DNA from 3 places in the Odoribacter sp. N15.MGS-14 genome. Region 1 is predicted to be linked to each of the others. Evidence: riboswitches for the same ligand, from Rfam matches in the RefSeq annotation. Region 1 holds a riboswitch; each other region holds the start of a gene.

Region 1 (3,265 bases):
TCAAGATTCAGAATATTCTTCCGTTCCAAAACATCCGACGACAAAGTAGTCACCGTCATTGGTAATGTTTTTAAAGGAACATCCAGATTCAAAAGGTTTACTTTCTTCTTGATTGTTTCTTTCACAATGGCTTGATCTAACTGGAAAACCGTATCCGTTATACTTTTCCGCTGATTTTGTCCAAACACAGACACCATCATCGGCCACATTACAAAAACTAAAATTAATTTTTTCATTTTTAGCACTATTAATAACAATTCAATTCTATTGCTTTATCTATAAGATTATCGGAATAATTTCCGGATTTTTCTTCCCAACCACTTGAAAGTCAACACAACCCCGGATAGAGAAAGGAAAGTTCCTCCGAGCATCAACACATACATCACAACGTTCCATAACAACGGACGTTCGGCCAGAAATTTAAAATTCAGACTGTGCAATCCACTATACAAAACTCCTCTCAAACGTCCATTATCATCGATTTGCCGATGGTATAAAGTTTCGGGATTAAAATAATGGCGGGTATGCAATTCATCGTCTATCACCACTTTATACACCGGAAGTGTCAGCATATTCCGGCGGGAGAAATAATCATCATCCCAATCCGTCATCCATTCCAAAGTATAAGGGGTATCCTGACCGTGAATTTCACGAACCGTTTCACGCACCATCTCTTCGGTCAGGGTAAAAGGCGACAAACGGCTCGTATCCGCAGCATCGATAAACTGTTTTTTACTGCCCGAATTCACGACATAATAAGGATATTTTCCAAAGGATGCCCACTCGATACTTTTCACATCAGACAGACTATCCACGATTTTCCGGTAATCCAAGGCATACAGATCGGCGGCCAACATTCCCCCCTCACGTCCCCGAAAACGTACTTCACGGTTCCTGGTTTTACCTTTCTGCATCCAGGAAGGAATATCCACCAGCGACATCATTCCGCTAAATACAAATGTCAGAGCAAAAACACCGAAAACAACACCGGTGATATGATGCCAACGTAACCACCATTTTTTATAAGGCGAACGCAACCCTTTCTTCCGGTTTTTCCAAAATACCCAAATCCCGATCCACAAACCGGTGAAACACATGATAGCTCCCAATCCGGACGCCCAGATCATAAAATTAATCCAAAGCGCTTGATTTTGCCGTAGAGAAGTAAAATATACCCAATGAGGAATAGCCCCCAGCCAAGCCCAAAAGCGGGAATTCCGGTCAGTCCATTGCAACACTTTACCGCTTTTCGAAGATATATACATCTCTTGCCGGGCATCATCTTCGAACGAAAACTTATAAATCGGAAATTCTTTGGTCAAATAACCGAAAGGAATCCACTGATCCAACCGGTTTAAGGAATCTACCCGATAAGCAACCGATCCACCCAATTGTCCGGCAATCCGGCAAATCTCGTTAAAATCAGGTTTACCGACAACCTGCAATGAATCGGCATACAAACCGGCAGGTAATTGCCGCCCTTTCAGATGAAATACCGGCCGGTCGAGATACATATCTACAGACAAACCTCCTAAACGACTACTGTCGGGCAGTACCTGCAATAAAGAATCTACAGCCGGAAGCGGACCTGTCAGAGACTCCTGACGGGCTAATTTCAATTTCTGATTTACCCGTGGGAAACTATGATAAATCATTACAATCCCAGAGATAAACCACATCAGAAACAAGATACTGAGTAATAAACCGAGTATCCGATGAATTTTTCGGAAAATTTTTGTCAACATGTTTTTATCTATAATCTTATTCCTGTCCACGGGAATAGCATTATTATTATTTTCGGCAGGTTTCCTGACTCAGTCCAGAAAAGTAACCTTCCAGTCGCGTCGACCGTGGTTGTAAGAAAACTTTTCACCTTATACGAACCTCACAGTAGCGGGCACTGTTCCGGAATTGCACCGGATTCCCTCTCATTTTATGCAGAAAACATAAAATTCACCGAAAACTTAAGAGATATCAAATAAAACGTTCGTTTAATTTAGTTGAAAATCTATAAATTTCATAATATTTATAAAGTCATGGGACCCTGCGGGCACCTGGTTAATTGACAATGAAACAATACACCCAAGGAATAGATCCTATCGGATTGATTATCAATGGTTACATTCTCATCTTCTTCCCTTCTTTGTCTTTTGATGGAAGCAAAGCTTCCAATAATTGTCCATCGTCCATTGACATCTGTCCATTATTCTTTTTGCGGGTTTCCGCAAAAAGAATCGACCTTTTATTTTCCCTGCATATACCCCTTTTTCCTGGTAGCCATATCCACCGCTTTATGTCCGGCAGCAAACCGGGCATGTTGGATGAAGAGTTGCTGAACAGTTGGATTTTCTCCCAACCCTTTCAGGTAAAGATTCACTTTATAACCCTGTTTTTCAAGATTTTCCTTCCATTCGCCTGCTATATCATTTTTAGCATGATCTCCGGCAACAAACATCAGGGGGGCCAAAGTCAATGTTTTGGATTTTCCGTTTTTCAATAGCCGCAAAGCGTCTTCGTATTCCGGATACCCTTCTACAGTTCCGACATGATATTCCGGATGTCCTTCCGCTTTCAGCATATAATCGAACATAGCATACGAAGCTGTTGCAGGATCGGGTGTTCCATGGCCCACCAATAATTTTTGTCCACCTCTATCAGCCTGATTCATGGCCCCTGTAATTGCCTTCACAACCACGGCATAATCCTCAGGAGCATACAACAAAGGATTTCCGACACGAATATCTTTAAAATTCAGCGAAAGCCCTTCCACTTCGCGACGCAATTCTTTCATCTCGGTACCTTCGATTATATTCGTAGATTGTATTAAAATATGCGTATAACCTTGTTCATGCAGCTGAATGAGTGCCTGGGTCGGATTCAGGCGCTCTACTCCCCTTTCCTTCAATTTCTTCAGGATAATCCGGGAGGTCCAGGCTTCCCGGACTTCGATACCTGGAAAAGCTTCTTTCATCTTTGCATTGATTGCATCGATTGTCAAAACCCGGGTATCGTCATGAGTGGTACCGAAATGGATGATCAGGATGGCAGCCTTATCCCGCTCTCCTAAATTTCCGAAAAGATCCGATTTTATAAAATTTTCATCAGAATGGGCCATACACACCGGCCCGATAAACAACGCTATTACTAAAAACAAATATTTCATATGATTATCATTTTATTTTCAACGATCCAATATACCTCTTATCCTACAATTAGTTCGGACTGATCCTGTCATTTGTACCGACACATAACCGATGGCAAATAA
Region 2 (3,265 bases), on a different contig from region 1:
TCTCGATGCGATGTCCGGCAAAACGTCCGTTCAGCCGCGCACTGAACCCTTTCTGATGCAAGAAATCGAGTCCGAAATTGGCATTCTGTTTCCGAACGGATAATGTTTTGTTCCATACTCCTTTAGTCTGATCCTGATAGGTAAACATCCAGGTCAGATTTCCATAAAGCTTCAAAGCAAAGTCACCATCGAACAGACGGCCGAAGTCATAAGAAGCCATAATTTCCATTCCACTTTTTTTTGCTTTATCGGCATTCTTGAACGTTTTGTACTTTTGTCCGCTTTCTTCATCGGTCCATGCCTCTTCCACAATCAGATCATCATTCCACGTATAAAAATAAGTAAAATCAAAATTTACCCCCAGTTCCGGCCGGCTGAATGTCAAACCGGCATCCAACGTACGGGATTTTTCAGGATCCAGATCAGGATTTCCTACGGTAAGCGTACCGCTGTACAAAAATTCTCCGGCTTTCTGATAAGCATCGGTCATGCTGAAAGCTGTACCGAAACTGGCATGGACGGCCATACCGCCGTATATATTGTATTTTGCGCCGATATTGGGATTGAAAGTGTTGTAACTTTCCGATTTCTCTTCATTCTCCAAACCAGGTGTTTTCCGAAGTTTAAAATCGATATAATCATAGCGCAATCCGACCGACAAGTCCAATTTTTCTTTAAATAATTTCAAGTTACTCTGCAGGAATATCCCCCAAGCCGTATTCCGGAAACGGGGTTGATAAGGTGCTTTAATCTCACCACGCGCTTTAAAACTGGTTATCTCACTGACTTCATTATTGTTATCGAATCCGAAAGCAATTCTTTGTTTGCCTAAAATCAGATTATCGTGTGCTGTAAATCCATAAGTATTCAGTTCGTTACCCGAATACACATAAGCCGTATCGGTGTCTGCCGTATAAGTATCGGTCTTAGCTGTAGAGTAATGAGGAGCGAAAAACAAATTATGATTATTCACTTTTCCGTTGAGTTCCAATTTTTCGGTATACCGGGTGACATCTTTCTTTTTCAATCCGTTAGCCCCCCAGACATTTCCTCCCGTCGGCAGGTCCTTACCCACAAAAAAAATCTCGGTAAAATTCAAAGACCAGTTTTTCCCGAAATCATAACCGATACGGCCTTTACCGGCGATACCGCTATGCCGTGAGCCATTCATTTTAATACCATAAGTATCTTTACCGAGGATAGCTTTATCCGTTGCCGACATATGCAAGAGATTATGGTCTCCGATCTTATAGTTTCGTGCCTGAGCAGTATAATCGAAAGAGGCATCGAAAGAAAGCCCCCGGTAGATCCGTCCACCGACATGAAAAGCCCCTTTGGAAGTTTGATAACTTCCGGCTGCAACTTTGATTCCTCCGGTGAGTTTATCCTTATTCCGTTTGGTGACGATGTTCACCACTCCACCCATCGCATCCGAACCATACATGGCGGAGAAAGGGCCTTTCAGAACTTCCACCTGCTCTACATCGCCTAAAGAAAGTGTCGCCATATTGGTAGTACCGGCCGGTACTCCATCGATCAGGACTGTCGTGTATTTTCCTTCTGTCGGTTTGAATCCCCGGATACTGAAATAAGAATTATATCCCGGATACTCAATCACATCCACATTAACAAAATTTTTCAACAGGTCCGTCAGATTATTGATCCCCGAAGCTTCGATCTGCCGCTTGGTCACCACCTCTACCCTGTTCGGAAGATCTTTTAATAAAGCTCCGGTTTTAGTCGCATGGATCATCACCTCCTCCAAATCTATCCGACGCATGGAATCGGTTTTTATAGTTACAGGTTGCTCTGCATACATGCCCATACAGAACGTAAGGGCAAGAGAAGTTAAAATAAATTTCCTTTTCATCTTGAATTTGTTTTACACCGACATAAATTATTGTTTGTTAATTACATACAAGTTTATTCGTCGTAACAGCAGCAAAGCCACTCCCAACAAATTGAAAGTTTCCCCTCAAAAAACTTGCATAAATTCACCCCATTCATGTGCCACCGGCGCTTCCCCGTTTACCGGTAACATTTTGCATAATTCTAAATTCACCTGAAAAGAAATCATATTGCAGAATCCTGACTGGAAATTGTTTTCCGGCATAATCCCTGCCGTAAAGCACACCCTTTGTAAAAAAAATCAAGTCCGAATCGAGCAACCTTAATCCCCGAAGGTTTATCAATCATACATCATTTCGGCAGGTCTTCTGACTTACTCCAATCTTCAAACGCCCTTCCCATTCTTTCCAGAACAGTGGCTAAAGTATTGTTGAAGATCTTAACAGAGCTTACAGCAGCGGGTCTGTCCAGGATTTTCACCTGATTCCCTTTTCATCACTTTTCCGTAGCAGCAGAATCGTGACACCAAAATCGGATGCAAAGATATTGATTTTTTTCTTTTAAGAAGGTACTTTTACGATATTTTCCAATTTTTCAGACAGACTACGACCATATTCTTACAGGAGATCTGTATTTCCACCCACCGGGGAACCATTGACTGTAGCATGGTCTATACGAGATTTTGTTCCGTTAACGATTCTTTCAGGGGATATATCGTATGGCAGAAACAGGATGCAGGAAATAACGGATATGCTTGGTCATACGGAGGAAATTCGCTTTTTTTGTATGAAAACAGAACTATCATGGCGAAGTTTATCAATCCTTTTACAGATGTCGGATTCAAAATCATTTTCGGACAGGAAATGACAAAGGACCTGCTGATCGACTTTCTGAACGATCTGTTGGTAGGTGAACGGCATATTCAGGATCGGTGTGTTCTTCATGAATTTCCGTCTGGGTGATTCTCCGGGCAAACTGCGCACGGACATCGTACTCTCCGACCGTGATACACACGAGGTATTTTCGGATAAGCTACGCTTTATTTTCATCGAACTTCCGGCTTTTACGAAGGAAGAAGAAGAATGTATAACTGATTTTGAACGCTGGATTTATGTATTAAAGAATATGGAAACACTAAACCGATTACCGTTTAAGGCCCGCAAAGCGGTGTTCGAAAAACTGGAAAAAATCATCGACTCGCATCACTGACAAAAGAAGAACGCGAAAAGTACGACGAAAGTATCAAGGTCTATCGCGACCAGTTAGTGACAATCGCTTTCGCCAAAGAAAAGGGAATAGAGGAGGGAATGGAGAAAGGCCGGAAAGAAGGCGAAAAAAAGAAACAGCTGGAAATCGCCCGTAATATGAAAGCAAAAGGTTTTGCCGCAGAAGATATCAGTGAGCTGACCGGCCTTCC
Region 3 (3,265 bases), on a different contig from region 1:
GTTGGGAAAAAAACGCCGGGCACTGACTTTACAAGCAAAAACATATAAGTCGTAATTGGGATCCTGAGGTAAATAATTCACGCCCCGTTTCTTTTTCCAGATCTGAATCGGAAAGATAGCCGTACCTCCGCTTCCCACTCCCCGATAGGTAGAGGTCAGCATTTCCCGAATAATACAACGGCCTTCGGCAGAAGTATCCGTACCGTAATTGACAGAACTGAAAACAACCTGATTGCCTCCCCGGCTATGAATGGTATTCATATTATGGATAAAAGCCTCCATAGACTGATGTACACGACTTACCGTCCGGTTGATCGCATGTTGTAAAACCCGCTCATCCCCGCTCAAACCGTCCAGCTCAATCCGGACATAATCTTTGATGGGAAAATGGTACAGGTGTTTGTAATCTTCGCCGGTAATCTCTTCCAATACTTTCACCTCTTCGATAAAACTATTCCGCACATAAGGTGCCAGATAAAAATCAAAAGCCGGAATCGCCTGTCCGCCATGCATTTCATTCTGAGCCGTCTCGAGCGAAATGCAACCGAGGATGCTAGCCGTCTCGATCCGTTTTGCCGGACGGGATTCACCATGACCGACATAGAATCCGTTTTTCAGGATCTTATCCAAGGGATGCTGTACGCAGGTGAGACTTTTGGTCGGATAATAATCTTTATCGTGTATGTGCAGATATCCTTGCCGAACGGCATTTTTTACTTCTTCTACCAACAAATAATCGTCGACAAACGGCTTTGTCGTTTCACTGGAAAATTTCATCATCATCCCGGCAGGCGTATCCGCATTCATATTGGCATTTTCCCGGGTCACCTCATTCGATTTCGTCTCTATGATTTCCAAAAAGATATCCCGGGTTTTCGCTTTACGGGCCACACTACGCTGATTCCGGTAAGCAATATATAATTGAGCCACATCTTTACGGCGGCTCTTCATCAATTCGATTTCCACACAGTTTTGAATATCTTCGACACTCATCTGCTCCTGTCCCCGGCAAGCGATACGATCGGCAATTTCATGTGCCAATTGCATATCTTCTCCTTTATCGGTATGCAGCATCGCTCTTCTCACTGCAGCAACGATTTTCTCCTCATTAAAGCCAACTACACGGCCATCTCTTTTCAATACAGTCTGAATCATTATTTTACTTTTTAATCATAAACCGATAACTCATAAGGCAAGGAGAGGACAAAAAAAAGACAAGCGAATCCTTCTTTCCGGCCTTTCCTCGAAAGCCTCAGAAAACAATAATTACGGCAGGTCTTCTGACTTACTTCCGGTTTAAACAACCTTCCCGCCAATAACGGCAGTGGTTCTTCTCGGGTTTAAACCGCTCTACGGAGCTTACAGCAGCGGGACTGTCCGGGATTCTCACCCGATTCCCTTTTCATCTCATCCCTACGCTAGGATAAGAACCGAAATCAAGACAAAAATAGAAAGTTTTTTACGAAGAGAAAAATATTTTCAGAAACTTTTCTGACATTTTTTCAAAGTAACAGATTATCAAAGTTTTCCAATACAAATCTTTTAATCTAGAATCCGGCACATTCAAACTACTGATAATCAACATATAACTACAAAACAAAATTCAAATCATCAAGCAATCAAACATTTAAAAGTTTTCCAAAATAAAAATCCAAAAATTAATCGAGTTAATATTTTTCAGCATTGATATTTTATTCTTCGTCTTTTACTTTTGATTTTTCATTTTGTAGATATTCCACCCAAATTCGGGCTGCTTCTTCCACTGTTTTGAGACAAGGACGTTTTTTATAATATTCGGGTGTCCGGGCTTCAGGCACCGGATCGAACCCGATTCTTGAGGGAGTCACCCCCAACAATTCACCGCAGATCAACGAACCGTTACGCTTCACAAATTTCTCTGCCAATTGTTGTACCAGTCTATAATTCGCTTCTTTCCCTTCCCTATCTTTTCCCTCTACACAACCTGTTTCGAGGCCTGCCAATATAAACATTCCGCAAGCAGCACCGCAAGTCATTCTCATCCGACCGATCCCTCCACCGAACGAAGCCGACATCCGTAATGCCTGTTCGAAAGTATAACCATACTCGTCTGCAAAAGCAGCACATACCGACTGTGAACAATTGTAGCCTTGCCGGAATAATTCGACGGCACGCTGTATCCGGTCTTCCATCATCCTATTTTTTAATGTCCGGCAAAAGTAACGAAAGACCGTGAGAATAGGAAATCTATTTCTTCTATTGCGTAATAATATTCCCTTGCAAATCTATATCCAAAGCCATATCGAGTCCCGGTTGTTGTTTAGGGGTCAAAACAAAATGATACCGATCTCCCTGAGGGAATTGCCGATAGTCGACGCTCCGTACGGTATAGTTTTCATAAGCGGTACTATTCAGGACTTCTTTCACTACCGCAGGGACTTCGGAAAACAATACCGGCCATTCTGTATACTGCCAGTTCATCGAGCGATCGAAATAGATTTGTTTAGCTTCGTTGCCGTCCAGCATATTCGCCTGATATGCCCCGTCGGACCATTTCCCGACTTCAGTCAGTAAAGCCTGCCTATAATTTTGAGTAACAAAAGTAAGAATCGTCTGAGGAATATCGTTTCCACTATAATCTTCAACGACTGCCCGGTGCAGATAAGCTTCGGCATCAGCCCAAATCGTCACCTCATTCGCCCCGTTCTCCAATTCCACCGCATACCAATCGGGATAATTTTTCCGTTCGAGCACTTCTGTAGCCGCATCCGGCGTCCATAAAGTAGGAGGATAATCAATGCTATTGGCAATAAAATCTTTTATCGCAGCAGGAACCGAGGTATAAGTGACCGCATATTCTGCCTGCAACCAGATCCCGGAGGTATTGAACCAGGCTTCATATTCACGTCCGTTCAAGGTAAAGTCGGCCTCCCGGAAAACTCCTTTAGATTCCCATTCTACACCGGTAGCACCCGGATATTTAGCCTGAAAAGCCAATTCTACCGCTTTCCCCGGCCTATCGTCATCTTTATCCGAAGCATCGTCCCGGCAAGCAACGAACATACCCGAACCCAAAAATCCAAGTAATACAACTATTAATCTCGTTTTCATATTCTTTCGTTTTTTCTATTCCTTACGAAAAAAGAAAGAAAATGTTCGAGCTTATAAAATCCGATTCGAATACATGTCTTCGAAGTTAGAAAACTTTCCGTTTATTTTCTGTGCTTCTTCTCCTTCGGGATTCAGTTCGAGTGCTTTTTTCAAATCTTCGACAGAACCGTTTTTA

The links. Region 1 has a riboswitch for cobalamin ahead of WS34_RS09435 (PepSY domain-containing protein). Riboswitches for the same ligand answer to the same signal wherever they lie in the genome.
Region 2: it holds a riboswitch for cobalamin, as region 1 does, so the genes downstream of both, WS34_RS08765 (TonB-dependent receptor plug domain-containing protein) here and WS34_RS09435 (PepSY domain-containing protein) in region 1, are expected to answer to the same signal.
Region 3: it holds a riboswitch for cobalamin, as region 1 does, so the genes downstream of both, WS34_RS01080 (anaerobic ribonucleoside triphosphate reductase) here and WS34_RS09435 (PepSY domain-containing protein) in region 1, are expected to answer to the same signal.

The regions. Positions count from the first base shown of each region.
Region 1 is NZ_LARE01000039.1:8,882-12,146, reverse strand. It holds gene WS34_RS09440 (TonB-dependent siderophore receptor) at 1-236, opposite strand, end outside; gene WS34_RS09435 (PepSY domain-containing protein) at 285-1,745, opposite strand; cobalamin riboswitch at 1,783-1,976, opposite strand; gene WS34_RS09430 (sirohydrochlorin cobaltochelatase) at 2,243-3,163, opposite strand.
Region 2 is NZ_LARE01000034.1:16,101-19,365, forward strand. It holds gene WS34_RS08765 (TonB-dependent receptor plug domain-containing protein) at 1-1,870, opposite strand, end outside; cobalamin riboswitch at 2,190-2,393, opposite strand; partial or broken gene WS34_RS15550 (Rpn family recombination-promoting nuclease/putative transposase) at 2,652-3,265, shown strand, end outside.
Region 3 is NZ_LARE01000003.1:21,367-24,631, reverse strand. It holds gene WS34_RS01080 (anaerobic ribonucleoside triphosphate reductase) at 1-1,155, opposite strand, end outside; cobalamin riboswitch at 1,254-1,450, opposite strand; gene WS34_RS01075 (C-GCAxxG-C-C family protein) at 1,692-2,171, opposite strand; gene WS34_RS01070 (PepSY-like domain-containing protein) at 2,236-3,090, opposite strand; gene WS34_RS01065 (tetratricopeptide repeat protein) at 3,142-3,265, opposite strand, start outside.